Regions from separate parts of the Streptomyces sp. NPDC017943 genome, predicted to be linked through region 3. Evidence: riboswitches for the same ligand, from Rfam matches in the RefSeq annotation. Region 3 holds a riboswitch; each other region holds the start of a gene.
What was found. A riboswitch is a leader RNA that binds a small molecule or an ion and turns the genes downstream of it on or off. The one in region 3 is predicted to bind cyclic di-AMP.

Region 1 (9,558 bases), on a different contig from region 3:
TTGCGGGCCGCCATCGAGCAGATCGAGGCGCGGGGCGTGGCGGCGGTCAGGATCGCCGACGTGGCCTCGGCGCTCGGGGTGAGCAACGCGCTGGTGCTCTACCACTTCTCCTCGAAGGAGCAGTTGGTCGCCGCCGCGTTCCGGCACGCCGCCGAGGCCGACCTCGCGCACCTGCGCAGGCTGCTCGGCCGCCGGTCACCGGCGCTGCGCCGGCTGCGGTCGGCCGTGCGGTGGTACGCGCCGACCGGCCAGGCCAAGGGCTGGCGCCTGTGGATCGAGGGCTGGGCGGCCGCGTTGCGCGAGCCGGCGCTGCGGGAGGTCACCGAGGATCTCGACCGGCGGTGGAAGGCCGCCCTGGCCGAGGTCATCGCGGAGGGCGTGGCGGCCGGCGAGTTCCCCTGCCCCGATCCCCCGGGGGCCGCCTTCCGCCTCACCGCCCTCCTCGACGGCCTCGCCGTCCAGCTGACGTCCTACCCCGGGTCGGTCCCCCGGGCCCGCGCCCAGCAGTGGGCGGACGAGGCCCTGGCCCGGGAACTGGGCCTGGAACCGGCCGCGTCGCCCGCCGGGTAGCGGTCCGGCCCGCCCGGCGCGGGTCTCACGCCACGGGCGCGATCCGCATCCGGATGTCGTCCGGGGACAGGGCCCCCTTGGCCGTCACGTGGTCGCCGGAGGACTGCCCGCGCAGCCGGCGCCCGATCCACGGCACCAGGAACTCGCGCGCCCACTGGACGTTGTCGCGCCGCATGTCGAACGCCCCGCGCGGCGGCAGCGGCGGCCAGACCTGCTCGGGGTCGGCGGGCACGTCGAGGCCCATCACCTGGCCCGCGCGGAGCGCCACCCGTGTGTGCCCCTCGGGAGACAGGTGCAGCCGGTCGGCGTCCCAGGCCCGGCGGTCCTGGACACTGCGCAGGGACCACAGGTCGAGCACCGGGCAGCCGTACCGGTCGGCGATGGCCCGGACGTGTCCGTTGTAGGTGGCGATCTTGCCGCGCAGGTGCTTGAGCACGGGCACGCCCCGGGTGTCGAACCCGGTCGTCACCATCACCGTGCCGGCCGCGGCGGTGAGCCGCAGCAGCGCCCGCTCGAAGCGCTCGGCCACCTCGTCGGGGTCGGTGCCGGGCCGGATGATGTCGTTGCCCCCGGCGCAGAACGAGACGAGGTCCGGGGCCAGTTCGACGGCCCGCGGCACCTGGTCCGCCACGATCTGGTCGAGGAGCTTGCCGCGCACGGCGAGGTTCGCGTACCGGAAGTCGCCCTCGGGCCTCAGGTCGGCGAGCAGGACGGCGAACCGGTCGGCCCAGCCGACGAACGCCCCGTCGGGGCCGGGGTCGCCGACGCCCTCGGTGAAGCTGTCCCCCAGCGCCACGTACGACCCGATCACTGCTTTGCTGTCACTCTTCGAATCGTCTGCCACAGCCGTTCATGATTCACCCTCGAATGTGACCTACGCGACCGTAGGCAGGGCTTGACGGGCGGTGAGAAAGGCCACTCCCCAAGGGTTGGTCAACTCCGGAATACGCATGTCCACGGGGGCGTTGGGGGTGCTCGCCACACGCCGAAGGCCGGACCCGGTCGTTCGGGTCCGGCCTTCGGCGGCGTGTCAGGCAGGTGGGGTGCGGTCGGTCAGCCGACGGAGACGCCGTGCGAGCGCAGGTAGGCGACCGGGTCCACGTCCGAGCCGTAGTCGGGCGTGGTGCGGATCTCGAAGTGCAGGTGCGGTCCGGTGACGTTGCCGGTCGCGCCCGACAGGCCGATCTGCTGCCCGGCGGTCACGGTCTGGCCGGCCGAGACGGACAGCTGCGACAGGTGGGCGTACTGGGCGTAGTTGCCGTCGCTGAGCTTGATGACGACCTGGTTGCCGTACGCGCCGCCCCAGCCGGCGGAGACGACCGTGCCCGCGCCGACGGCCTTGAGGGAGGTGCCGGTCGGGACGACGAAGTCGACACCGGTGTGGTAGCCGCTGGACCACATGCTGCCGGACATGCGGTAGGGGGTGCCGACGGACGCGCCGTCCACCGGCAGCGAGAAGCCACTGGCATTGCCCTGGGCGGCGGGCGCGGCGGCGGCCGGCTTCGCGGCGGTGCCGGCCTTGGCGGAGGTGTCCGCGGAGGACTCGGCGGCGGACTTCTTCGCGGGCTTCTCCGCCGAGGCCTTGGGGGCGGGCTTCGCCGGGGCCTGGCTCGCGGCGGCCTTCTTGCCGAGGGAGAGCTTCAGGCCCGGGTGGATCAGCGACGGGTCGTCGCCGACGGCGTCGCGGTTGTCCGCGTACAGCTTCTTCCAGCCACCGCTGACGTGCTGGTCGGCGGCGATCCTCGCGAGGTAGTCGCCGGCCTTCACGGTGTACGTGCGGGCACCGGCGGTCTTCTCGGCGGCCTTCTTCTCCGGGGCCGGAGCGGACTGGACCGCCTTGTCCGGAGCCGTCTGCGGGGTGGCGGCGTGGGCGCCGGCGGCTCCCATCAGCGGGAGCGCGAGAGCGGCGCCGCCGGTGCCGGCGACGGCGATGGAGCGGGTGAAACGCTGGGTCTTGGGACGGCGGTGCTTACCCTTCGCGGGCATGGCGAATTCCTCTCCGTCGCCTGCGAGGTGAGCTGTCGGGTGCGGGCTGGAGATGCCCGGCCGCGCCGTGGCGCGACTGAACCCCAAGCCGTTCCGGGAACCGGAACAGGCGTCGTACCTGTGGGTCCCCCGCTCCTGCCGTACGTCGGGTCAGTGGGTGCGGGCACCGGGCGGCGGCAGGATTAGGCGTCCGTCCGGATCGGTGTGGAACGTAAGCGACCGGGACGCGAAGGGACAAGCCTGTGGTTGCGCGTGACGGTGTTTTCCCTGAGGCACCGGTGTTCTCCGCCGTCACCGAGCGTGGATCCACGATCTTCCGCTTTTCCCAATGTCCCGGATAATTGCCCGAATTACGTGCACATGGCGACAACACATCGTCACGGATATGACGATGGTCACGCCCCCTCTCCCCATCTCGGCGCCGACCAGGGCACGTTGTGGCGAAGCGGCCGAAGCGCCTCATTCGGACCAAACTGCCACTTCCGCTCAACATGGACGACGATCCCGGCACCCGGACGGCCACCGCCCCGTCGCCCGCCCCTCGGGTGCCGGGACGCCGGTGACGGCTGTGGACACCTGATTGCCCCAGGCAGGCATGTCGTATCGTCGGGTGGTGCCCGCCGGCGAGCCGCGGCGGCGGCACCGATGGGGAGGAGCCCTCGTGACACAGCAGGTCCCGTCGACGGAGCCCGAGCTGACCGGAGTGCGCAATTTCCGCGACGTCGGCGGACTGCCGACGGTGGACGGACGGCGGGTGCGCCCGGGCGTGCTGTTCCGCAGCGGCCACCTCGCGCACGCGACCGGGGAGGACGCCGCCTTCCTGGCCGGACTGGGCCTGCACACGATCTTCGACTTCCGCAACGCGGCCGACCAGAAGCTGGAGGGGCCGGACGTCACGCTGCCGGGCGTGCGCAACGTGAACCTGCCCCTGAGCGACCCGGCCGACGGCGCCGAGTTCTGGACGATGGTCCGCGACGGCGACCTGGACCAGTTGCGCGCGATCCTGGCCGACGGCAAGGGCGCGGCCCGGATGATCGCCTCGTACCGCTCGATCGTCAAGGACCGCACCGGCGAGCACTCCCGGGTCCTGCACGCCCTGGCGCAGGACAGCGTCCCGGCGCTGATGCACTGCGCGGCCGGCAAGGACCGCGCGGGGCTGTCGGTGGCGGTGACGCTGCTGGCGGTGGGCGTCGAGCGGGAGGCGATCGTCGACGACTACCTGAAGTCGAACGCCAAGCACCGCCGCTACAAGGTCCACCGCAGCAGCTCGCACGCCTCGGCCTACTCCCCCGAGGTCATGGAACTGCTCAGCCCCCTGTTCGACGCGCGCGCCGAGTACCTGACGGCCGCCTTCGACACGATCGAGGAGACCTGGGGCGGGGTCGACGCCTATCTGGAGCAGGGGCTGGGGCTCGCTCCCGAGACCCGGGAGCGGCTGCGCGAGCGGCTGCTGGACTGAGGACCTCCCGGACCCCGGCCCCGGCCGCGATCTACTTCGCCCCGACCTCGAACAGCAGGTAGATGAAGGCGGCGAAGACGTGTCCCAGGATCAGGTAGACCAGCAGGCGCACCCACAGGGCCCGGGGGAACTTCTCCTCCAAGTCGCTCATGTCGTCTCTCCAGGGTTGGGGCCCAGGCACAGGGCGGCCGTGGGGCTCTGCAGCAGGGTGTGCACGAAGAGCAGGTCGACGCCGTCGTGGTCCTCGGCGGCGATGCGGTGCGGGGTCAGCGAGTCGAAGTGGGCGCTGTCGCCGGGCGCCAGCCGGTGCAGGGTGTCGGCCAGGCGCAGCCGCAGCCGGCCCCGCAGCACGTGCAGCCACTCCTCCCCGGGGTGGACGCGCACGATGTCGCCCTGAGAGCCGAAGGGGACGTGGACGCGCAGGGCCTGCATCCCGCGGCCGGGGGCGCCGGCCTGCCAGTAGGTCCAGCCGCCCGCCGCGGTGGGTTCCATGGCGGCGGCGCGGATGACGGAGTCCCGTTCGGCGACCGTCTCGCCGAGCAGTTCGGAGACCGTCGTACCGTAGATGCGGGCGAGTGCCAGCAGCATCGGCAGGGAGGGCTGGCGCCGGCCGGTCTCCAGCCGGGACAGATGCGCGGGCGACAGCCCGGCGGCGCGGGCCGCGGCCTCCAGCGTCAGGGAGGCCTGCCGCCGCAGCGCCCGCAGCTGCGGGGCGACCGCGGCCGGCAGGGCGCCGGGGGCCGGTTCGGCCGGCGAGCCGGCCGCTGGCGGCCGCTCGCTCTCGGAGGAGCTCATGCCTCCATTCAGCCGCAGGTTTGCCTGTGCGGCAAATTTCTTGCCTCTCAGGCAAAGCGGGCCGGATTCAGCGGTTGGCGACCGCCTGCTTGACGAGGGTCTTGCCGAAGTCCCACATCAGTCCGCCGTCGTGGGCGTCGTCCATCACGGCCGTGAACGCCTCGACGAACCGGTCCACCTCCCGCTCCCCGATGATCAGCGGCGGGATCAGCTTGATCACCTCCATGTGGTCGCCGGAGACCTGGGTGAGGATCCGGTGCTTCCGCAGCAGCGGCACCACGACCATCTGCGCGAACAGCCCCTTGCGCGCCGCCTGGAGCATGGCCCAGCGGCTGCGCAGCTTCAGCGACTTCGGACGGCCGAACTCGATGCCGATCATCAGCCCCCGGCCGCGCACCTCGGCGAGCATCTCGTAGCGGTCGGTGAGCGCCGCGAGCCGGGACCTGAGCAGCTCGCCGGTGGCCCGTACGCCCGCGACGATCTGCTCGTTCTCCATCACCGACAGCACCGCCAGGCCGGCCGCCATGGCCTGGGCGTTGGACCCGAAGCTCGCCGAGTGGACCAGAACCCGGTCCATGGACGAGTAGACCTTCTTGAAGATCCACTCCTTGCCGAGGGTGGCGCCGACGGGGACGTAGCCGCCCGACAGTGCCTTCGCCACGCACACCAGGTCCGGTTCCACGCCGTCCTCGTGCTGGTAGCCGTAGAAGTCCCCGGTACGGCCGAGGCCCGTCTGCACCTCGTCGGCGATGAGCAGGGCCCCGCGCCGGTGGAGCAGCTCCTGCGCGGCCCGCAGCCAGCCGGGCGGGCCCTCCAGCACGCCCTTGCCCTGGATCGGCTCGACGATCAGGGCCGCGACGTCGCCCTTGTCCAGCTCCCGCTCCAGCGCGTCGAGGTCGCCGAGCGGCACGGCCGTGTCGGGCAGCAGCGGGGCGAAGCCGTCGCGGAAGGCGGACTCGCCGTTGACGGACAGCGCGCCGGTGGTCAGGCCGTGGAAGGCGTGCGCGCAGTACAGGACCCTGGGCCTGCCGGTGACGAACCGGGCGAACTTCAGTGCCCCCTCGACCGCCTCGGTGCCGCTGTTGCCGAAGAACACCCGGTCCAGGTGCGGGCTGTGCGCCAGCAGCTTCTCGGCCAGCAGGCCGGGCAGCGGCTGGCAGTCGAAGCGGGTCAGGTCGGCGAGAGAGGCGTCGAGGACCTCGTGCAGCGCCTTGCGGACGACGGGGTGGTGGCGGCCGAGCCCCATCACCCCGAACCCGGCGAGCATGTCCAGGTAGTCGTTGCCGTCCGCGTCGTAGAAGTAGGCGCCCTCGGCGCGCTCGTAGACCTTGTCGAAGCCGATGGTGTGCAGCATGCGCGGGAGCTGGTGGTTGAGGTACCGGGTGTGCAGCTCGTAGCGCTCGGCCCCGCGCTCGGCCAGCAGCGCGCCGAGGTCGAACTCCCCGGCCTGCGACGACTCCGACGCGGATTCGGCGGTGGTCATTCCTGTGACTCCTTGGACTGCTCTTCCTTGACGGTCAGACTCGCGCTGATCCGTCCGGCGATCTCGACGGGGGTCAGGCCGATGTCGGCCAGCACCTCGCCGCGCTTGGCGTGCGCGAGGAACTGCTCCGGGATGCCGAAGCGCCGCACGGGCACGTCGACCTCCGCATCCCCGAGGGCCAGCGCCACGGCCGAGCCCACGCCGGCGGCCCGGCTGTTGTCCTCGACGACGGCGACCAGGTCGTGCTCGGCGGCCAGGGCCGGCAGCGCGGGGTCGACGGGCTTCACCCAGCGGGGGTCGACGACGGTGCAGCCGATGCCGCGGGCCTCGAGCAGCTCGGCGGCCCGCAGGCAGACGGACGCCATCACACCGACCGCCACCAGCAGCACGCGCGGGTCCGGCGCCCGGTGCAGGACGTCGGTTCCCCCCACCCTGTCGATCGCCGGGATGCGCGGCCCCACCGACTCCTTCGGGAAGCGGACCAGGGTCGGCGCGTCGTCCACGGCGACCGCCTCGCGCAGCTGGGCCCGCAGCTGGTCGGCGTCCCGGGGCGCGGCGATGCGCAGTCCGGGCACGACCTGCAGGACGGACAGGTCCCACATGCCGTTGTGCGAGGCCCCGTCGACGCCGGTGACCCCGGCCCGGTCCAGGACGAAGGTCACCCCGCAGCGGTGCAGGGCCACGTCCATCAGCAGCTGGTCGAAGGCGCGGTTGAGGAACGTGGCGTAGACGGCGACGACCGGGTGCAGTCCCCCCGTCGCCAGGCCCGCAGCCGAGACGGCCGCGTGCTGCTCGGCGATGCCGACGTCCCACACCCGCTCCGGGAACCGCGCGGCGAACGCGCCGAGGCCGACCGGGTGCAGCATGGCGGCGGTGATCGCCACCACGTCCTGTCGCTCCTCGCCGATCCGCACGATCTCCTCGCCGAACACGGACGTCCAGGAGGGGCCGCCCGCCGGCGCCAACGGGGCGCAGGTGAGCGGGTCCATGACGCCGACGGTGTGGAAGTGGTCCTCCTCGTGGGCGAGGGCGGGCTCGAAGCCCCGGCCCTTCTCCGTGAGGCAGTGCACGAGCACCGGCCCGTGGAAGCGCTTCGCGCGCCGCAGCGCGGACTCCACGGCCCCGATGTCGTGGCCGTCGATCGGGCCGACGTACTTCAGGCCCAGGTCCTCGAACAGGCCCTGCGGGGCGAAGGCGTCCTTGAAGCCCTTCTTCGCACCGTGCAGGGCCTCGTAGAGGGTGCCGCCCACCAGGGGCGTGCCCTGGAGCACGTCCTTGCCCCAGGCCAGGACCCGCTCGTAGCCGTCGGTGGTGCGCAGAGTGGCGAGGTGGTCGGCGAGCCCGCCGATGGTCGGGGCGTAGGAGCGCTCGTTGTCGTTGACCACGATGATCAGCGGCCGGTTCCGGGCGGCCGCGATGTTGTTGAGGGCCTCCCAGGCCATGCCGCCGGTGAGCGCCCCGTCGCCGACGACCGCGACGACGTGGCCCTTCCCGCCCCGCACCTCGCGTGCCTTGGCGAGCCCGTCGGCCCAGCCGAGGGCGGTGGAGGCGTGGCTGTTCTCGATGACGTCGTGCTCGGACTCCTCCCGCGAGGGGTAGCCGGACAGGCCGCCCTTGCCGCGCAGCTTGGAGAAGTCCTGCCGGCCGGTGACCAGCTTGTGCACGTACGCCTGGTGGCCGGTGTCCCACAGGATGCGGTCGGCCGGCGACGCGAAGACCCGGTGCAGGGCCAGGGTCAGCTCCACCACGCCCAGGTTGGGGCCCAGGTGGCCCCCGGTCCTGGCGACCGCGTGCACCAGGAACTCCCGGATCTCCGCGGACAGTGCGCTCAACTCCGCCTCGGACAGCGCCTTCAGGTCGCGTGGTCCGCGGATGCTCTCCAGGATCGTCACTTACGGGCCCCCTTCGGTTTCCGTGCTGCTCAGCTCACGGTGACGGCAGGCTCCCCCGGCCCCACGCCGTCCTGCTCCAGCTGCTCGGCGAGTCTCATCGCCTCGTCGATCAGCGTCTCGACGATCCTCGACTCGGGCACGGTCCGGACGACCTGCCCCTTGACGAAGATCTGCCCCTTCCCGTTGCCGGAGGCCACGCCCAGATCGGCCTCCCGGGCCTCGCCGGGCCCGTTGACCACGCACCCCATGACGGCGACGCGCAGCGGCACCTCCATGCCCTCCAGCCCGGCGGTGACCTCTTCGGCCAGCTTGTACACGTCGACCTGGGCGCGTCCGCAGGAGGGGCAGGAGACGATCTCCAGCCGGCGTTCCCGCAGCCCGAGGGACTGCAGGATCTGGATGCCGACCTTGACCTCCTCGGCGGGCGGCGCGGACAGCGACACCCGGATGGTGTCGCCGATCCCCTGGGACAGCAGCGCCCCGAAGGCCACGGCCGACTTGATCGTGCCCTGGAACGCCGGTCCCGCCTCGGTCACTCCCAGGTGCAGCGGATGGTCACAGCTCCCGGCGAGCTGGCGGTACGCCTCGATCATCACGACCGGGTCGTTGTGCTTGACGGAGATCTTCAGGTCGCGGAAGCCGTGCTCCTCGAACAGGGACGCCTCCCACAGGGCGCTCTCCACGAGCGCCTCGGGGGTCGCCCTGCCGTGCTTCCGCAGCAGCCGCCGGTCGAGCGACCCGGCGTTGACGCCGATGCGGATCGGGGTGCCGTGGTCGCGGGCGGCCCGGGCGATCTCCTTGACCTTGTCGTCGAACTGCTTGATGTTGCCGGGGTTGACGCGTACGGCCGCGCAGCCGGCCTCGATGGCCGCGAAGACGTACTTGGGCTGGAAGTGGATGTCCGCGATCACCGGGATCTGCGACTTGCGGGCGATGACCGCCAGGGCGTCCGCGTCGTCCTGCGTGGGGCAGGCGACCCGGACGATCTGGCAGCCGGCGGCGGTGAGCTCGGCGATCTGCTGGAGTGTGGCGCCGACGTCCGAGGTGCGGGTCGTCGTCATCGACTGCACCGACACCGGGGCGTCGCCGCCCACGGCCACCGGGCCGACGTGGACGGTGCGCGAGGCGCGCCGGGGCGCGACCGGGCGCACCGGCACCCCGGGCATGCCCAGCGGGACGGTGGTCACGTCCTCAGTCCCGGTTCCCGGAGACCGTCTCGCGCATGGCGCGCAGCGACTCCTTGAGCGAGCCCATGGTGGCCAGGACGGCCGTGGGCTCGTAGCCGCAGTGCGCCATGCAGTTGGCGCAGCGCGGGTCCTTGCCGCGGCCGTACTTGTCCCAGTCGGTGTCCTCGACGAGCTCGCGGTACGTCG
Region 2 (9,558 bases), on a different contig from region 3:
CACCGCGGTAGGCGTGCCACCAGTGGTGCCGCCCGCCGCCGTCGTCCGAACCCGCCAACACCGCCAGCAGCTCGCGCAGTTGGGAATCGGCCACGCCGTAGGCGTCGAGCAGTAACCGCACGTCGGCCGGTTTCACCCCGCTCGTGCCGGTCTCGATCCGGCTGACCTTGGACTGGTGCCAGCCCACCAGCCGGGCCGCCTCACCGCTGGTCAGCCCCGCCGACGTGCGCAGGGCACGCAGTTCGGCGCCGAGTTTCCGGCGGCGCACCGCGGGACCGTGCTGCATGTGCTTCTCCTTACTCCTTCCGGACCACCCATATACGGTCTCGCGTCGCAGAGTTCACCGCTTCGGGCGACAGATATATGCATATCTTGGTGGATCGCCGTCCTTCGGGGGTGTTCTGGTGGCACTCTGGCGACGGAAGCACCAGTCCGGGACCGTACTCGAACCATCCGCGTGGTGTCGGACCACGGTGCCGTGGGAAAGGGACGACGTCGCCATGGCAGACCATCTGGAAGCATCCGTCACTCTGCCGAGCGATCCCGCCTCGGTCCCCGCGGCGCGCGCCTACGTGGTGGGCACGCTGGCGGAGTGGGGCCTGCCGGCCGACACGGAGGTGTCCGACACCGTCCGGCTGATCATCTCCGAACTGGCCACCAATGCCGTCCAGCACACCTTCGGTCAGTCGCCCACGTTCACGGTGGACGTCGTGCTCGACCGTGACGAGCACCTGCGCATCGGCGTCACGGACAGCCATCCGCGCCTTCCCAGGCGCCTGCCCGCCGCGGTCCAGCAGGACAACGGGCGCGGCCTGGTCATCATCCGGTGGCTGACCGCGGAATGCGGCGGCAAGCTGCGCATCCGGCCGACCCGGGAGGGCGGCAAGACCATCACGATCGAACTGCCCTGGACCATCCCGGCCCAGCCGGTACCGTCCCGGGGCCCTCAGGAACCCTAGAACTCCGACGGACCTCCGCGGACGGCGCCCGATCACCCTTCGCTCGGCCCCCCGGGCGGCCCCCGGGACCCCGTCGCGCTCGGCGACGCCTTGCCGGGGCCTCCGTGCGCGCTCTGAGGGAGCCGGGCTGCCGAGGCGGCTGCGTCACCGCGCGCCGCTCGGGCGCGGGCACCGCCGCGGCGGCCCGGCCCGGCGCACCAGCCGCGGCAGCAGCCCTCAGGCCGGCGCAGACCACGAAGGTGGCCCCACCCGCCGCGATCCCGGCCTTGCGGCCCGTGGTCACGTCCACCACCAGCAGGGCCGAGGTGCTGAAGGCGAAAGCGCGAGGTGAAGGCCAGTGACGGCAGGAAGGCGAAAAGAATCTGCACGTCCGTCTGGGTGACCTCACGGGTAACCGTCCGAGCCGCCTTCACGCCCGCGGCGTGCGGCGGCGCGTCAGGACGCCGCCGCACGCCGGGCGGTCACTTCACGCGCCCGTACCAGACACTCTTGGTCCAGATCTTCTGCAGTCGCACCACGTCCCCGGTCTTGGGGGAGTGCCACAGCTTGTTCTTACCCGCGTAGATACCGACGTGGTACACGTTCTTGCCCGAGTGGAAGAAGACCAGGTCCCCGGCCTTACGGCTCTTGGCGGAGATGTGGCGCGTCTTGTTGTACTGCTGGGCGGCCGTGCGCGGCAGCTTCTTGCCCGCCTTCTTGAACGAGTACAGCGTCAGCCCGGAGCAGTCGAACCGGTGCGGACCGGTGGCCCCGTACTTGTACGGCGATCCCTTCTTCGAGGCCGCGATCTGGAGTGCCTTGGTCGCCGGGGTGGCTGCCGCGGCCTCGGACGAGAAGCCGGGCGCCACTATCGAGCCGCCGACGGCGGCGATGGTGAGAGCCGAGGCCGTACCGGCACGGGCCATGAGCGACGGGACACGATTGAGCGCAGTCATGCGCAACCCTTCGTCAGCCGCCTGTGAAGGATGACCTGTCGGATTCGGGCTGGCGAAGTTGCCCGGCCGCTGACGCGGCTTCACCCCAAGGGCTGCTCGGACCCGGTCATGGCGTGACCGTCCCGGCGACCCGTCGTGCTTGGGTCCTCCACTCCTGCCGATCCACTCCTGTCGACCGGTCATCCGGGCGGCGGCAGGACTCGGCGTCCGCCCGGATCGCCCCGCCGCTGTGGCGGGGGCTTGTCGTCAGTCAGGGATCTTGACTCATGGCTGTCCCGAAATCCCAACGGAACCGAGGATTTGTGTTGTTACTCACCACTCACCCGTTCGGGTGGACACGTCTGTGTTCGAGCCGCCGTCCACCCCACCGTGGACGGTCCGACCAGGGAGGGAATGTCCAATTCCGCCCTGCGGCCAGGCCCGTTGCGCAACTTCAGCCACCCGAAGTCCGGACGCGTGTCTACTCCGAACAGGGGTACGCCATTTGGTCGGTTTCGACTCGGAGTCGGACGTTCCGCCGGTCGGCGTGTTCCGGGTGGTGCACCCCCCTCAACTGGCGGACCGCGGCGGAAGGGTGACGCGGGCGGTGCGCGGCTCGCCGTCCCGAGCGCGTCGGGACGCGGTCCGGCGTGGCGGCACGCGATTCCGTCTTCCCCCGTTGGTGCATCAGGGTGAGCGCGACACGCCGAGTTGGCCCGTCCGAGGAGGTCGACGACGCCGAGGTAACGACCGATCAGCTCGGCCTTCCCCGAGCCGCGGGGGCCGGTTCCCGCCCGGCCCTCCCTCGCCCGCCCTCGCCCTCCCTCGACCGGGTCGGCTCCTCCACCCGCACCAAGGGATCACCGGCCGCCCGCTCACCGGCTCTGCCGCTCGCCCGCTCGGCCGGCCCGGCTGACGGAGCACCAGGAGCGCGCCGGGAGCACGGCGTGCCGGCACGCCGGGGTTGTGGGCCGCATCGGTACCTGCGGTCGCGGGCGGCCCTTCCCCGGCGAGGTTCGTCGCGCCCCCGCAAGAACCCCCGCAGGGCCCGGTGCCGGACTCCGCAGGAGCACGGCAGGACCGTGCACCCCCGTCCGCTACAGCGGGGATGCACGGTCGTCCGGGTGCCGTCGTCCGGCGACGGCCGTCGCCTGCGGTCAGCCGACCGTCGCGAGGTCGCGCCGGTCCTCGGCGGGGGCGCCGTCCTTCTTGCGGGCGCGCAGGGTGCTGCCGAGCAGGACGGCCCCCAGTCCCAGCGCCGCCCACCAGGCCAGGGTGAGCACCGGCCCGGTCGCCGCGGCGCCGTCGAAGTAGGACACCGAGCGCAGCAGCGACGTACCCGCGCCCGGCGGCAGCCACTGGCCGATCGCCCCGGCCGGCTCCGGGAGCATCTGCGGGGCCGAGGTGGCTCCGGAGAAGGGGTTGCCCAGCAGCATCACCAGGGCCGCCCCGAGTCCTGTGCCGGCGGGGCCGATCAGGGCGGCGAGACCCGCGACGGCCGCACCGACGGCCAGGGTGGACAGACCGAGCGCCGAGGCTTCCACCCACCAGTCGCCGGCGAGGGCGCCGAGCCAGCTGTCCGCGATCCCGGCGGCGACCGCACCCACCGCGGCGGACACCGCGAGCAGTGCCGTCACGGCGCGGACGCCGCGCAGCCCCAGCAAAGTGACCGCCGCGCCGGCCGCGATCCCGGCCAGGGCGAGCGGGAGCACGGCGGCGTTCAGCACCGCGCCGCGGGGATCGCTCGCCGGGGTGGGCACCACGTCGACCGTCCGCACGGGGGTGCCCTCGGCGGAGGACTGCCGGGCCACGGCCTGTTGCAGGAACTGGGCGACGGCCGGCCCGGCCGCGGAGGCCGTGAGCAGCTCGGGCCCCTGGGGCGTCACCACGATCGCGCCGTAGACGCTCCGGCCCTCGATGGCGTCGAGGGCGGCTGCCTCGTCGGCGTAGCGGTGGATCTCGAAAGCTCCCTCGTGCTGCTGGAGCTGCCGTTCGGCCTGGGCCGCCGCGGCGGGCGGTCCGGCGACGCCCAGCGGCAGGTCGCGGGGGGCCGTGCGGGAGGCCGGCCAGGCAAAGGCCCACAGGGCCAGGGCGGCGACGACGGGCACGAGGACGACGACCGCGATCAGCGGGCGGGCTCGGGAGGACATGAGGGTCTCCTGGAGGGAGAGGTCTGGACTAAAAAGAAGGATCGTTCGTTTTGCTGTCTCCACCGTCCTCCCGGGGTGCGTCCTTGTCAAGAATGAATATTCGTTTTACGTTGGGGGCCATGGCCCGCGTGTCCCAGGAACACCTCGACGCCCGCCGCCGCCAGATCCTCGACGGCGCCGCGCTCTGCTTCGCCCGCAACGGCTTCCACGCCACCTCCATGCAGGACGTGCTGAAGGAGGTCGATCTCTCGGCGGGTGCGGTGTACCGCTACTTCAGCGGCAAGGAGGAGCTGATCGGCGCGATCGTGACCGAGGTCCTCGGCTCGGTCCGGGACGCCTTCGAGGAGGCGGCCCGTCGGACCCCGCCCCCGCCGCCCGACGAACTCGTCGCCTCCGTGCTCGGCAGGACGCTCGGAGCCCGGGAGTCCCTCGTCGTGGACGGCAGGCCCGCCTTCCCCCGGCTCGTGATCCAGGTGTGGACGGAGACCCTGCGCAACGAGGAGCTGGCGGCCCTGCTCCGGGAGGGCTACGGCTCGGTCCGCGCGTCCTGGGGCAGGATCGTCCAGGCCTACCAGGAGGCCGGGATGATGCGGGCGGACGTCGAGCCGGACGACGTGGCCCGCACGATGATCGCCTCCGTGCTCGGCTTCATCGCCCAGCAGTCCCTGTTCGGCCCGGCCCCGGTGGAGATCCTGCGGGACGGACTGCGGGCGCTGATGAGCATGGAGGGCCGGTCCGCCGCCGCCGGCGGAGCGCCACGCGGTTAACGCACCCGAAACGCGGCCCCACTAGCCTGCCGCGCACGCCACCCGGCTCGTCGCCCCGTGGCGGCGGCCATCGGACCCCGCACGGTCCGGAGCGAGGACTGAGGTGGGACGTGCAGCTGACCCCGCACGAACAGGAGCGTCTGCTCATCCATGTGGCGGCCGACGTGGCGCGGAAGCGCCGGGACCGCGGCCTGCGACTCAATCACCCCGAGGCGGTCGCCCTGATCACGTCGCACCTCCTGGAGGGGGCCCGTGACGGGCGCACCGTCGCGGAGTTGATGTCCTCCGGCCGTCAACTGCTCACCAGGGACGACGTCATGGAAGGTATCGCGGAGATGATCCACGACGTCCAGGTCGAGGCCACCTTCCCGGACGGCACCAAGCTCGTCACCGTCCACGACCCGATCGTCTGACGGGGCGCCGCAGTGATTCCTGGAGAGATCCTGTTCGCCGACGGGCCGATCGTGTGCAATTCCGGCCGCGAGGTCACCCGGCTCACCGTCCTCAACGCCGCCGACCGCCCCGTCCAGGTCGGCTCCCACTACCACTTCGCGGAAGCCAACCCGGGCCTGGAGTTCGACCGCGTCGCGGCGCGCGGCAAGCGGCTGAACGTCGCCGCCGGGACGGCCGTGCGCTTCGAGCCCGGCATCCCCGTCGAGGTCGAACTCGTCCCGCTCGCCGGGGCCCGGATCGTGCCCGGCCTGCGCGGCCGGACGGGAGGTCCCCTCGATGCCTGAGCTCTCGCGTGCCGCCTACGCCGACCTGTTCGGCCCGACGACCGGTGACCGGATCCGCCTGGCGGACACCGACCTGCTGGTGGAGATCGAGGAGGACCACTGCGGCGGGCCCGGACGCGCCGGGGACGAGGCCGTGTTCGGCGGCGGGAAGGTCATCCGCGAGTCCATGGGCCAGGCCCGTGCCACCCGTGCGGAGGGCACGCCGGACACCGTCGTCACCGGCGCGGTGATCGTCGACCACTGGGGGATCGTCAAGGCCGACGTGGGCATCCGCGACGGCCGGATCACCGGCATCGGCAAGGCCGGCAACCCCGACACCATGGACGGGGTCCACCCCGACCTGGTCATCGGCCCGGAGACCGAGATCATCGCCGGCAACGGGCGCATCCTCACCGCCGGTGCCATCGACGCCCATGTCCACTTCATCTGCCCGCAGATCGCCGACGAGGCCCTCGCGTCGGGCATCACGACCCTCGTCGGTGGCGGCACCGGCCCGGCCGAGGGCTCCAAGGCCACCACCGTCACACCCGGCCCCTGGCACCTGGCGCGGATGCTGGAGGCGATGGAGGCCCACCCGCTCAACATCGGCCTGCTCGGCAAGGGCAACACCGTCTCCCACGAGGCGATGCTGTCGCAGATCCGGGGCGGCGCGCTCGGCCTGAAGCTCCACGAGGACTGGGGTTCCACCCCGGCCGTCATCGACGCCGCACTGACCGTCGCCGAGCGGACCGGCATCCAGGTCGCCATCCACACGGACACCCTCAACGAGGCCGGCTTCGTCGGCGACACGCTCGCCGCGATCGCCGGGCGCGGCATCCACGCCTACCACACCGAGGGCGCCGGGGGCGGCCACGCGCCGGACATCATGACCGTGGTGTCCGAGCCGCACGTGCTGCCCAGTTCCACCAACCCCACCCGGCCGTTCACGGTGAACACCGCCGAGGAACACCTCGACATGCTGATGGTGTGCCACCACCTCAACCCGGCCGTGCCGGAGGACCTGGCCTTCGCCGAGTCGCGCATCCGGCCGTCCACCATCGGGGCCGAGGACGTGCTGCACGACCTCGGTGCCATCTCGATCATCTCCTCGGACTCCCAGGCGATGGGACGCGTCGGGGAGGTCGTCCTGCGCACCTGGCAGACGGCCCATGCGATGAAGCTGCGCCGGGGTGCGCTGCCCGGGGACGGGCGGGCCGACAACCACCGCGTACGCCGTTACGTCGCCAAGTACACGATCAACCCCGCCCTCGCCCAGGGCCTGGCCCGCGAGATCGGCTCGGTGGAGACCGGCAAGCTGGCCGATCTGGTGCTGTGGGAACCGGCGTTCTTCGGAGTCAAGCCGCTGCTCGTGCTCAAGGGCGGGCAGATCGCGTATGCGCAGATGGGCGACGCGAACGCCTCCATCCCCACCCCGCAGCCGATCCTGCCGCGTCCGATGTTCGGGGCGATCGGCCGGGCGCCCGCCGCCAACTCCGTCAACTTCGTCGCCCCCCTCGCCCTCGACGACGGCCTGCCCGAACGGCTCGGCCTCGGGAAGCGTTTCGTGCCGATCGAGTCCACCCGCGGCGTCACCAAGGCCGACATGCGGGAGAACGACGCCCGGCCCGACGTGCGGATCGACCCCGACAGTTTCGCCGTGCACATCGACGGCCGACCGGTCGAGGCCGCGCCCGCGGCGGAACTGCCCATGGCCCAGCGCTACTTCCTCTTCTGACGGCCAGGGGTGATCCCATGTCGCGTGCGACGCTGCTGATCGTGGCCGACGGGCGGTTCCCCGCCGGCGGCCACGCCCACTCGGGCGGCGCCGAGGCGGCCGTCGGCGCCGGGCGCATCACCGGGGCGGCGAGCCTCGGGGAGTTCTGCCGGGGACGGCTGCACACGGCGGGCCTGACGGCGGCCGGGCTCGCCGCGGCCGCCGCGCTCGGGCTCGACGCGGTCGCGCTGGACCGTGCGGCGGACGCCCGTACGCCCTCACCCGCGCTGCGGACCGCCGCGCGGAAGCTGGGGCGGCAGTTGCTGCGGGCCGCGCGGACCACCTGGCCCTCCCGGGAACTCGACGCACTCGCACGGGAGTTCCCCAAGGGCGCGCATCAGCCGGTGGTGCTGGGCCTGGCCGCCCGGGCGGCCGGCCTCGGACCGGCCGACGCCGCGTACTGCGCCGCGTACGAGAGCGTGAGCGGACCCGCGGCGGCGACCGTGCGCCTGCTGAGCCTGGACCCCTTCGACGCGACGGGCGTCCTGGCCCGGCTCGCGCCGGAGATGGACCTCGTCGCCGGCCGGGCGGTGGAGGCGGCGCGTCGAGCCGTCGAGGACGGGACCGACGCACTGCCCGCGGGGTCGGCGCCACTGCTGGAGACGGGGGCACAAGCGCACGCGGCGTGGGGAACACGGCTGTTCGCCTCCTAGCCTCCCCGGCACCCCGGCACCCCGGCACCCCGGCACCCCGTCAATCCGCCGACTCGCCGACCCGATCGCACCTCCGGACCACCCGCCCCACCGAACCACCCGCACCCGTCGGGCCACCCGCACCGAACGGGCCACACGGCAGGAGCCGCACCATGCACCTCGACCACACCCACGACGGCCCGGCCGCTGTCGGCGCCGACGCCCTGCGTCCCGACGGCCGCCGCCGTGCCCTGCGCATCGGGCTCGGTGGGCCCGTCGGATCGGGCAAGACCGCCACCGTGGCCGCACTGTGCCGGGCGTTGCGCGACGAACTGTCCCTGGCCGTCGTCACCAACGACATCTACACCCGCGAGGACGCCGAGTTCCTGCTGCGGGAGGCCGTGCTGCCACCCGAGCGGATCACCGCGGTGGAGACGGGTGCCTGCCCGCACACCGCGATCCGGGACGACATCTCCGCGAACCTGGAGGCCGTGGAGGACCTGGAGGACGAGGCCGGCCCGCTGGACCTGGTGCTCGTCGAGTCCGGCGGGGACAACCTCACGGCGACCTTCTCCAAGGGGCTCGTCGACGCGCAGATCTTCGTCATCGACGTGGCCGGGGGTGACGACATCCCGCGCAAGGGAGGACCGGGCGTCACCACCGCCGACCTGCTCGTCGTCAACAAGACCGACCTCGCCCCGCACGTGGGATCCGATCTGGCCCGGATGGCTGCCGACGCCAAGGCGCAGCGGGGCGAACTCCCCGTCGTCCTCCAGTCGTTGCGCAGTGAGGCCGGGGTGGCCGAAGTCGCCGCCTGGGTGCGGGACCGGCTCGCCGCGTGGACGGCGTGACCACGTACGGCACGGGGGTGCGGTCCGTCGCACGGATCGTCGCCCGCGACGACGGGCGGGGCGGGACCGCGCTGCCCGTCCTGGAGAGCGACGGCCCCCTGGCCCTGCGCCGCACCCGCTCGACCGGTTCCGAGGCCCGGGTCGTGCTGGTGGGCGCCATGAGCGGGCCGCTGGGCGGGGACCACTTCACCGTGGAGGGCCACGTGGAGGAGGGCGCCCGGCTGACCGTGGAGTCGGCGGCCGCCACCCTCGTACTGCCCGGGCAGACCGGGGAGGAAGCCCGCTACGACGTCCGGCTGTCCGTCGCCGACCGGGGCGAACTGCACTGGCTGCCGCAGCAGTTGATCTCCGTGCGCGGCAGCGGCCTGCGCGTCACCACCCGGGCCGACCTGGCGCCCACCGCGAGACTCGTGCTGCGCGAGGAGCAGGTGCTGGGACGCGCGGGGGAGCAGCCCGGGCGGTTGTCGAGCCGGCTGACCGTGCGGGTCGCCGAACGCGTCGTGCTCGACCAGGAACTGGCCTGCGGACCCGGCGCGCCCGGCGGTTGGGACGGCCCGGCCGTACTCGCCGGCCATCGCGCGGTCGGCCAGCTCGTCGTCGTCCGCCCGGAGTTCGCCACGCGGCCGGTGACGGCACGGATGCTGGGGGAGACGGCCTGCCTCATGCCGCTCGCCGGCCCCGCCGCGCTGGTCAGCGCCCTGGCACCGGACGCGTTGCGCCTGCGGCGCGTGCTCGACGAGGCGTTGCTGCTCCTCTCCTAGACGGGCCACGTCCGTACAGCAGCACGACTTCTCC
Region 3 (9,558 bases):
TCATGGCGCGGGCCTTCTCGGAGGGCACCGACAAGCACTCCGCGGAGGAGTTCGCGGCCGAACTGGAGCGCGCGGGCGCCACCCTGGACGCGCACGCCGACCACCCCGGGGTCCGGATCAGCCTGGAGGTCCCGGCCTCCCGGCTCGAGAAGGGGCTCGGCCTGCTGGCCGACGCCCTGAGGGCGCCCGCGTTCGCGGACAGCGAGATCGAGCGGCTGGTCCGCAACCGCCTCGACGAGATCCCGCACGAGCTGGCCAATCCCTCGCGCCGGGCCGCCAAGGAGTTGTCCCGGCAGCTGTTCCCGGCGGACTCGCGCATGTCGCGGCCCCGGCAGGGTGGCGAGGAGACCGTCGCCGCGATCGACTCCGCGGCCGTACGCGGCTTCTACGAGAAGCACGTCCGGCCCGCCACGGCCACCGCCGTCGTCGTCGGCGACCTCACCGGCATCGACCTCGACGCCCTGCTCGGTGACACGCTGGGCGCCTGGACCGGCTCCCGTGCCGAGCCGCGTCCGGTGCCGCCGGTCACCGCGGACGACCGGGGCCGGGTCGTCATCGTCCACCGCCCGGGCGCCGTCCAGACGCAGCTGCTCATCGGCCGCACCGGCCCGGACCGGCACGACCGCGTCTGGCCCGCCCAGGTGCTCGGCACGTACTGCCTCGGCGGCACCCTGACGTCCCGTCTGGACCGCGTGCTGCGCGAGGAGAAGGGCTACACCTACGGGGTGCGGGCGTTCGCCCAGGTCCTGCGGTCCGCCCCGGACGGCACCGGTGCCTCGATGCTCGCCATCAGCGGTTCGGTGGACACGCCCAACACCGGTCCCGCCCTGCAGGACCTGTGGACCGTGCTGCGCACCCTGGCGGCCGAGGGGCTGACCGACGCCGAGCGGGACGTCGCCGTGCAGAACCTGGTCGGCGTCGCGCCGCTGAAGTACGAGACGGCGGCGGCCGTCGCCTCCACGCTGGCCGACCAGGTCGAGCAGCACCTGCCCGACGACTACCAGGCCGCGCTGTACCGGCAGCTCGCCGCGACCGGCACCGTGGAGGCCACCGCGGCGGTCGTCAGCGCCTTCCCCGTGGACCGCCTGGTGACCGTGCTCGTCGGTGACGCGACGCAGATCAAGGCGCCCGTCGAGGCCCTCGGCATCGGCGAAGTCTCGGTCGTCACCGCGGAGTAGGGCACACGCGCGCGGGAGCCCTGGTTGTCATCGAAGGCACCAGGGCTCCCTTATGCCCGAATTGGTACGGAGGAGGCCTGTCTGCCCTGTGGGATGCGCTACAAAAGGCGGGTTTCGTTTGGGAATTGAAAGCGGTGCCGCTTAGCGTCATCCGGGCTGTTCGTCAGGCAGTGCGCCGCACCCGCGGCACCGGACAGTCATCGCCGAGTCCCCGTACGGCGCGAGCCAGGGGAGCCGGGGACCCAACCGCAGTCCCTGGGGTGAATCGGACGCCCGCGCGAGCCGCGAGGGGGTCCGTAGGAGACCTTCCTGCTCCGAACCCGTCAGCTAACCCGGTAGGCGAGAAGGAAGGAAAGGACCAGCCACTTCATGGCGTTCACCCGCGCCACCGGGAAGCACCGTCGCCCCAGCCGCCTCCAGCGCGGCACGGCCCGTGCGGCGGGCGTCGCGGCTCTCGCCACGACCGGCGTCATCGGCACCGTGGCCGCTCCGGCCGCCTTCGCCGCCGAGCCGGCTCCCGAGCAGACCGGTCTCACCCCCGTCGTCACCATGGGCGACACCGTCGCCGAGCAGATCGACGCCCAGGCCGTCGCGCAGAAGCAGGCGGCCGAGGAGGCCGCCGCGAAGAAGAAGGCCGAGGAGGCCGCGCGCGAGCGGGCCGCCGAGGCGGCCAAGAAGGCCAAGGAAGCCGCCGAGAAGGCGCGCGAGGCCAAGGAGCGCGCCGCCCGCGAGGCCGAGCGCAAGCGCCTGAACACCTTCGTGTCCCCGATCTCCGGCTCGTACGTGTCGACCAGCTACCAGGCCAGCAGTGGCCTGTGGTCCTCCGGCAGCCACACCGGCGTCGACTTCCACGCCGCGACCGGCACCTCGGTCCACTCCGTCGGCGCCGGTACGGTCGTCGAGGCCGGCTGGGGCGGCGCGTACGGCAACCAGGTCGTGATCAAGATGAACGACGGCACGTACACCCAGTACGGCCACCTGTCGTCCATCGGCGTCTCGGTCGGCCAGCAGGTCACCCCCGGTCAGCAGATCGGCCTGTCCGGCGCGACCGGCAACGTCACCGGCCCGCACCTGCACTTCGAGGCCCGCACGAGCCCCGAGTACGGCTCCGACATGGACCCCGTCGCCTACCTCCGCTCGCACGGCGTCAACCTCTGACGTCACCCCGAGTTCCGTGAAAGCCCCGGCCCGCAGGCCGGGGCTTTTCGCGTCCCGGACGGCTCGTCGTCCAAAAACTTCTCCCTGATTTCCGTCCGCCGCCGGAAAGTGCGGCACATTGCCATAGAGTCACTCGCAATGAAGCCGTGGACTGCGCGTCGGCGTTTTCCCCGGGAATCAGACGGAGGTCGGTCATGCGCATTCCCGCGCACTCGGTGTGCACCGCCATCCGGGACGACATCGTCGCCGGCGTCCACGCGCGCGGGGCCCGGCTCACCGAGGAGCTGCTGGCCCGCCGCTACGGCGTCTCCCGCGTCCCCGTGCGGGAGGCCCTGCGCACCCTGGAGGCCGAGGGCTTCGTGGTGACCAGACGGCACGCGGGCGCCTGCGTCGCCGAACCCACCGAGCAGGAGGCCGCCGACCTGCTGCAGATGCGGCTGCTGCTGGAGCCGCTCGGCGCGGCCCGGGCCGCGCAGCGCCGCACCGAGGCCCATCTCAAGGTCCTGCGCGGCCTGGTCCGGCTGGGCCGGGAGCGGGCGCGCCAGGGCGGCGGCGACGACCTGCGCTCCCTGGACGGCTGGTTCCACGAGACGCTGGCCCAGGCCTGCGGGAGCCCCGCGCTGACCGCGGTGCTCACCCAGCTCCGGCACAAGATCGCCTGGATGTACACGGTCGAGGCGCCGCCCGGCCCGGTGGAGTCGTGGAACGAGCACGGCGCGATCGTGGACGCCGTGGCGCGCGGCGACGGCGAGCGCGCGCGGGCGGCCGCGGCCCTGCACGTCGAGCGCGCGACCGCCGCCCACCGCCTGCGGTCCGGCTCGGCCGGGGAGCGCGCCGGGCGCGTGAGGAACTCGCAACATCCCGTCAACACGGCGAGCCCGCGGATTTAACGCGGAAGCCGTATACAAAGAGCGGGGAATTTCCCGAGGGCCGGAATTCTGTATGTCCGCCGCCCTGTTCCTGAAAATGCGGCCTCCCGCGCATGCGGCCGTGCGTGTGCGTGCACGGAAATGCAGCCCCGAAATGCGAAGGGCCCATCCGGTCGACACCGAATGGGCCCCGCACGCGCCGGAGAGGCGCTCTCACATCAGACGGTCTCGGGCAGTTCCTCGAGACCCTCGGCAACCAGCTTGGCCAGCCGGTCCAGAGCGGCGTCCGCGCCCTCGGCGTCGGAGGCGAGGACGATCTCCTCGCCGCCCTGGGCGCCCAGGCCCAGGACGGCCAGCATCGAGGCCGCGTTGACGGGGTTGCCGTCAGCCTTGGCGATCGTCACCGGGACGCCTGTGGCCGTGGCGGCTCGGACGAAGATGGAGGCGGGGCGGGCGTGGAGGCCCTCGGCCCAGCCGACGTTGACGCGGCGCTCAGCCATGTGTTGCTGCCCTTCGGTGTTCCGGGTTGTCTAGACCAGTTTCCCACACGTGAAGCCCACCAGGAGCGGCCCTGTCGTGCCACCGCCCCGGGGCGGAGATCGGATCGCGGCCTCGACCCGACCGACGCCCTCCACAGACTGCCCCGCGCCGCTGTCGGACGCGAGCCGTACTCTGGGGCCCATGCAGACCTCGCCGGACCGGCACGAGTACCCCGCCCACTGGGAGGCCGACGTGGTGCTGCGCGACGGTGGCACCGCACGCATCCGGCCCATCACCGTCGATGACGCCGATCGCCTCGTCAGCTTCTACGAGCAGGTCTCCGACGAGTCGAAGTACTACCGCTTCTTCGCGCCGTACCCTCGCCTGTCCGCCAAGGACGTCCACCGCTTCACGCACCACGACTTCGTGGACCGGGTGGGACTCGCGGCCACGGTCGGCGGCGAGTTCATCGCCACCGTACGCTACGACCGCATCGGCGCCGACGGAACGCCCGCGTCCGCCCCCGCCGACGAGGCCGAGGTCGCCTTCCTCGTCCAGGACGCCCACCAGGGCCGCGGAGTCGCCTCCGCCCTGCTCGAGCACATCGCCGCGGTCGCCCGGGAGCGCGGCATCCGCCGCTTCGCCGCCGAGGTGCTGCCCGCGAACACCAAGATGATCAAGGTGTTCACGGACGCCGGGTACACCCAGAAGCGCAGCTTCGAGGACGGCGTGGTCCGTCTGGAGTTCGACCTCGAACCCACCGACCGCTCCCTGGCCGTGCAGTACGCGCGCGAGCATCGCGCGGAGGCCCGCTCGGTGCAGCGGCTGCTGGCGCCCGGCTCGGTCGCCGTCATCGGCGCGGGACGCACCCCCGGCGGCGTGGGGCGCAGCGTCCTCGGCAACATCCGCGACGCCGGCTACACCGGCCGCCTGTACGCCGTGAACAGGGCCCTGCCCGACGAGCAGAAGGAACTCGACGGGGTGCCCGCCCACCGGTCGGTGCGCGACATCGACGGCCCGGTCGACCTCGCGGTCGTCGCCGTGCCCGCCGAGCACGTGCCCGAGGTCGTTGCCGAGTGCGGCGAACACGGGGTGCAGGGACTGGTCGTGGTGTCCGCCGGCTACGCCGAGAGCGGGCTCGAAGGGCGCGAGCGCCAGCGTGCGCTCGTCCGGCAGGCCCGCACGTACGGCATGCGCATCATCGGGCCCAACGCCTTCGGCGTCATCAACACCTCGCCCCGGGTGCGGCTCAACGCCTCCCTAGCCCCCGAGGTGCCGCGCCCGGGCCGCATCGGGATGTTCGCCCAGTCCGGTGCCATCGGCGTGGCCCTGCTGTCCCGGCTGCACCGGCGCGGCGGCGGCGTCACGGGCGTGACCGGCGTGTCCACGTTCGTCTCCTCCGGCAACCGCGCGGACGTCTCCGGCAACGACGTCCTGCAGTACTGGTACGAGGACCCCGACACCGACGTGGTCCTGATGTACCTGGAGTCCATCGGCAACCCCCGCAAGTTCACCCGCCTCGCCCGCCGCACCGCCGCCGCCAAGCCCCTGGTCGTCGTCCAGGGCGCCCGGCACGGCGCCGCCCCCCAGGGGCACGCCGTGCGGGCGACGCGCCTGCCGCACGCGACCGTCTCGGCCCTGCTGCGGCAGGCCGGGGTGATACGCGTCGACACCATCACCGACCTGGTGGACGCGGGCCTGCTGCTGGCGCGCCAGCCACTGCCCGCCGGACCCCGGGTGGCGATCCTCGGCAACTCGGAGTCGCTCGGCCTGCTCACCTACGACGCGTGCCTGGCCGAGGGCCTGCGGCCGCACCCGCCGCAGGACCTCACCACGGCGGCGTCGGCGGCGGACTTCCACGCGGCCCTGTCCCGCGCGCTCGCCGACGACCGCTGCGACGCGGTCGTCGTCACCGCCATCCCGGCGGTGGGGGAGGGCTCCGTCGCCGACGCGGCCCTCGCGCAGGCCCTGCGCTCCGCGACGGCCGCGGCCCCGTCCAAGCCGGTCCTCGTCGTGCACGTGGAACTGGGCGGTCTTGCCGCGGCCCTGTCGGCGGCGGCCAGCACGGCCCCGCAGGCCAGGACCGACGACGCACCGCAGGCCGCTCCCCACCGGACGGCCCCGGACCCGCGACCGGCACCCACGGAGGAGCCCCGCACGACCGGGGCCCAATCCCGCACACCCGGGTACGAACCCCCGGCGGCCCCCGAGGCGGCCCCCGAGGCGGCCCCCGAGGCGGCGGACGGCGCCCACCTCATCCCCGCCTACCCCGCCGCGGAGCGCGCCGTCCGCGCCCTCGCCCAGGCCGTCGCCTACGCACAGTGGCGGCGCGACGCCGCCGACCCGGGCAGGGTGCCCGAGTACGACGACATCGACGTGAAGGGCGCCGCCGCGCTGATCGACGGCCTGCTCACGCGCGGGCAGAGCCCCGCCCTCGGCCCGGACGAGGCGTGTGACCTCCTCGGCCACTACGGCATCGAGGTCCACCGCTCCCTGCCCGCCCCGACACCCGACGCGGCCGCCGAGGCCGCCCGCAGGCTCGGCTACCCGGTGGCGCTGAAGGCCACCGCCCCGCACCTCCGGCACCGGGCCGACCTGGGCGGGGTACGCCTCGACCTCACGGACGAGGAGCAACTGCGCCGCTCGTACGCGGAGTTGACCGAGATGTTCGGCGCCGCCGAGGAGCTGCGCCCGGTCGTGCAGAGCATGGCACCGCGCGGTGTGGACGTCGTCGTACGGGCCGTGATCGACCCCGCGGCCGGGGCGGTGCTCTCCTTCGGGCTCGCCGGGGCCGCCTCCCAGCTGCTCGGGGACACCGCCCACCGGCTGATCCCGGTCACCGACCGCGAGGCGCACTCACTGGTGCGGTCGATCCGCACCGCGCCCCTGCTGTTCGGCTGGCGCGGCTCGGCCCCGGCCGACACCCGCGCCCTGGAGGAGCTGCTGCTGCGCGTGTCCCGGCTGGTGGACGACCACCCCGAGGTCGTCGCGGTCACCCTGGAACCGGTGGTCGTCGCCTCGCACGGGCTGAGCGTCCTGGGCGCCTCCGTCCGTCTCGCACCGCCGCCCGCCCGGGACGACCTGGGCCCGAGGACCCTCCCCGCGTACTGACGAGGACCCTCCCCGCCCACTGACGCGGGGCGAGCGGTGCCTCGCAGTCAGTGGTCCCCCGTAGGATGGGCGTCATGGCCAAGACCAGTACGACGACCCAGGGGCTGCGGGCGGCGATCGAGCGCAGCGGCTACTACCCGGCCCTCGTGGCCGAGGCGGTGGAGGCCGCCGTGGGCGGCGAGCCCATCCGGTCGTACCTGGTCCACCAGGAGACGACGTTCGACCAGAACGAGGTGCGCCGGCACGTCACGGTGCTCGTCCTCACGGACCACCGCTTCATCGTCAGCCACACCGACGAGCAGGCCGCCGACAGCACCTCCCCGACGCCCTACGCCACGACGTCGACGGAGTCCGTGAAGATCGGCCGCATCTCGTCGATCGTGGTCAGCCGCGTGGTCGCCAACCCGGAGTCGTACAAGCCGGGCACCCTGCCGCGCGAGGTCGTCCTCACCATCGGCTGGGGCGCCGTCTCCCGGATCGACCTGGAGCCGGCGGCCTGTGGCGACCCCAACTGCGAGGCGGACCACGGCTACACGGGCAACTCCACGGCGGACGACCTCAGCCTGCGCGTGAGCGAGGCCGGGGACGGACCGGAGACCGTGCGCGAGGCCCTCGCCTTCGCGCAGGCCCTCTCCGAGGCGACCGCGGACACCACCCGCTGATGTCCCATCCCACGACGGCCTGGGACCCCCATCCCGAACCGCTCACCGTCGCCTCCGCGCCCGCACCCGAGTACGGCAGCGGATCGCTCGCCGACCTCCTGCCCACCCTGGCCGCCGGCCTGGACGTGCCGGGCATGACCGCCGCGATCACCGAGCTGACCCCGGCCGACCGCAACTGCGTGTTCCTGATCGACGGCCTCGGCTGGGAGCAGCTCAAGGCGCACCCGGAGGAGGCGCCGTTCATGGCGTCCCTGCTCGCCACCTCGCGCGGCGGCACCGGACGCCCCCTGACCGCCGGATACCCCGCGACGACGGCGACCTCCCTCGCCTCGGTCGGCACCGGGCTGCCGCCCGGCGCGCACGGCCTGCCCGGCTACACCGTGCGCAACCCGGACACCGGCGAGCTGATGAACCAGCTGCGCTGGCAGCCCTGGACCCCGCCCGGCTCCTGGCAGCCGTACCCGACGGTCTTCCAACTGGCGCACCAGGCGGGGGTGCACGCCGCGCAGGTGTCGTCCCCCACCTTCGAGAACACCCCGCTGACGAAGGTCGCGCTCAGCGGCGGCCGGTTCCTCGGGCGGCTGTCCGGCGAGGACCGCGTCGACCTCGCGGCCGAGCAACTGGCCGCGGGCGACCGCTCCCTGGTCTACACGTACTTCGCCGAGGTCGACGGAGCCGGTCACCGCTTCGGCGTGGACTCCGACGCCTGGCGCGGCCAGCTCATGTACGCCGACCGCCTGGTCCAGCGCCTGGCCGAGCAACTGCCGCCGCGCAGCGCTCTCTACGTCACCGCCGACCACGGCATGGTCGACGTGCCGTTCGACGAGCAGCACCGCATCGACTTCGACGAGGACTGGGAGCTGAGCGCGGGCGTCGCCCTGCTCGGCGGCGAGGGCCGCGCCCGGCACGTGTACGCGGTGCCCGGTGCCGCGAACGACGTCCTGACCTGCTGGCGCGAGGTGCTCGGCGAGCAGTTCTGGGTCGCCTCACGCGACGAGGCCGTCGCGGCGGGCTGGTTCGGCCCGCAGATCGACGAACGTGTGTACCACCGGCTCGGTGACGTGATCGCCGCCGCCCGCGACGACGTGCTGCTCATCGCCTCCGAGCGGGAGCCCAAGGAGTCGGCGATGGTCGGCAACCACGGTTCGATGACCCCCGCCGAGCAACTGGTCCCCCTGCTCGAAGTACGCTCCTGACGTCCCCGCCGCCGGACCGGCCCGTCCGGCCGGCCCCACCCGCCGAAAGGTGCTCGACCCGACATGCCCGAGCTGGTGTTCTTCTCCGGAACGATGGATTGCGGGAAGTCGACACTGGCTCTCCAGATCGAGCACAACCGCTCCGCCCGCGGTCTGCAGGGCATGATCTTCTCCCGTGACGACCGGGCGGGCGAGGGCAAGCTCTCCTCCCGCCTCGGCCTGGTCACGGACGCGGTGGAGGTCGAGGACGGCCAGGACCTGTACGCCTACCTCGTCGACCACCTGTCCCAGGGCGGCCGTGCCGACTACGTGATCGCCGACGAGGCGCAGTTCCTCTCGCCCGAGCAGATCGACCAACTCGCGCGCGTGGTCGACGACCTGAGCCTGGACGTCTACGCCTTCGGCATCACGACCGACTTCCGCTCCAAGCTGTTCCCCGGCTCGCAGCGGCTGGTGGAACTGGCCGACCGGGTGGAGGTGCTGCAGGTGGAGGCCCTGTGCTGGTGCGGCGCCCGGGCCACGCACAACGCCCGCACGATAGGCGGCGTCATGGTCGTCGAGGGCGCCCAGGTCGTCGTCGGCGACGTCACCCACTCCGCCGACGAGATCGGCTACGAGGTCCTGTGCCGCCGCCACCACCGGCGCCGCCTGACCGCGGCGTCGGCCAGAGCGGCGGCCCTGTCCCCGGACGTGCTGCCGGTGTCGTCCGCCTGACGGGACACCGGCCGGGACGCGGCAACCGGTCGGCGCACCGTCGCTCGTGCCCCCTGCGCCGTCAGCCCGGCGGCTGCAACAGCGCGAACCGCGCCCCCTCCGGATCCGCCACCGCCGCCACCCGCCCCTGCGCCGTGTCGTGCACCGGCCCGAGCACCTGCCCGCCCAGGTGCACGACATGGTCCGCGGC

Region 1: it holds a riboswitch for cyclic di-AMP, as region 3 does, so the genes downstream of both, ACH4C6_RS08830 (peptidoglycan DD-metalloendopeptidase family protein) here and ACH4C6_RS19620 (M23 family metallopeptidase) in region 3, are expected to answer to the same signal.
Region 2: it holds a riboswitch for cyclic di-AMP, as region 3 does, so the genes downstream of both, ACH4C6_RS12840 (C40 family peptidase) here and ACH4C6_RS19620 (M23 family metallopeptidase) in region 3, are expected to answer to the same signal.

The regions. Positions count from the first base shown of each region.
Region 1 covers NZ_JBIRHH010000002.1:854,440-863,997, forward strand. The annotation lists gene ACH4C6_RS08820 (TetR/AcrR family transcriptional regulator) at 1-570, shown strand, start outside; gene ACH4C6_RS08825 (SGNH/GDSL hydrolase family protein) at 596-1,381, opposite strand; gene ACH4C6_RS08830 (peptidoglycan DD-metalloendopeptidase family protein) at 1,624-2,556, opposite strand; cyclic di-AMP (ydaO/yuaA leader) riboswitch at 2,561-2,722, opposite strand; gene ACH4C6_RS08835 (tyrosine-protein phosphatase) at 3,218-4,015, shown strand; gene ACH4C6_RS08840 (DUF6126 family protein) at 4,047-4,166, opposite strand; gene ACH4C6_RS08845 (helix-turn-helix domain-containing protein) at 4,163-4,810, opposite strand; gene ACH4C6_RS08850 (aspartate aminotransferase family protein) at 4,878-6,293, opposite strand; gene dxs (1-deoxy-D-xylulose-5-phosphate synthase) at 6,290-8,185, opposite strand; gene ispG (flavodoxin-dependent (E)-4-hydroxy-3-methylbut-2-enyl-diphosphate synthase) at 8,215-9,372, opposite strand; gene hpnH (adenosyl-hopene transferase HpnH) at 9,377-9,558, opposite strand, start outside.
Region 2 covers NZ_JBIRHH010000003.1:738,670-748,227, reverse strand. The annotation lists gene ACH4C6_RS12850 (helix-turn-helix domain-containing protein) at 1-286, opposite strand, end outside; gene ACH4C6_RS12845 (ATP-binding protein) at 501-959, shown strand; gene ACH4C6_RS12840 (C40 family peptidase) at 1,421-1,894, opposite strand; cyclic di-AMP (ydaO/yuaA leader) riboswitch at 1,898-2,110, opposite strand; gene ACH4C6_RS12835 (ABC transporter permease) at 3,031-4,023, opposite strand; gene ACH4C6_RS12830 (TetR/AcrR family transcriptional regulator) at 4,143-4,790, shown strand; gene ACH4C6_RS12825 (urease subunit gamma) at 4,901-5,203, shown strand; gene ACH4C6_RS12820 (urease subunit beta) at 5,216-5,527, shown strand; gene ACH4C6_RS12815 (urease subunit alpha) at 5,520-7,241, shown strand; gene ACH4C6_RS12810 (urease accessory protein UreF) at 7,259-7,933, shown strand; gene ureG (urease accessory protein UreG) at 8,086-8,763, shown strand; gene ACH4C6_RS12800 (urease accessory protein UreD) at 8,751-9,524, shown strand.
Region 3 covers NZ_JBIRHH010000005.1:594,413-603,970, reverse strand. The annotation lists gene ACH4C6_RS19625 (M16 family metallopeptidase) at 1-1,178, shown strand, start outside; cyclic di-AMP (ydaO/yuaA leader) riboswitch at 1,370-1,534, shown strand; gene ACH4C6_RS19620 (M23 family metallopeptidase) at 1,548-2,336, shown strand; gene ACH4C6_RS19615 (GntR family transcriptional regulator) at 2,531-3,226, shown strand; gene ACH4C6_RS19610 (HPr family phosphocarrier protein) at 3,424-3,705, opposite strand; gene ACH4C6_RS19605 (GNAT family N-acetyltransferase) at 3,887-6,796, shown strand; gene ACH4C6_RS19600 (DUF5998 family protein) at 6,871-7,458, shown strand; gene ACH4C6_RS19595 (alkaline phosphatase family protein) at 7,458-8,654, shown strand; gene ACH4C6_RS19590 (thymidine kinase) at 8,718-9,368, shown strand; gene ACH4C6_RS19585 (VOC family protein) at 9,430-9,558, opposite strand, start outside.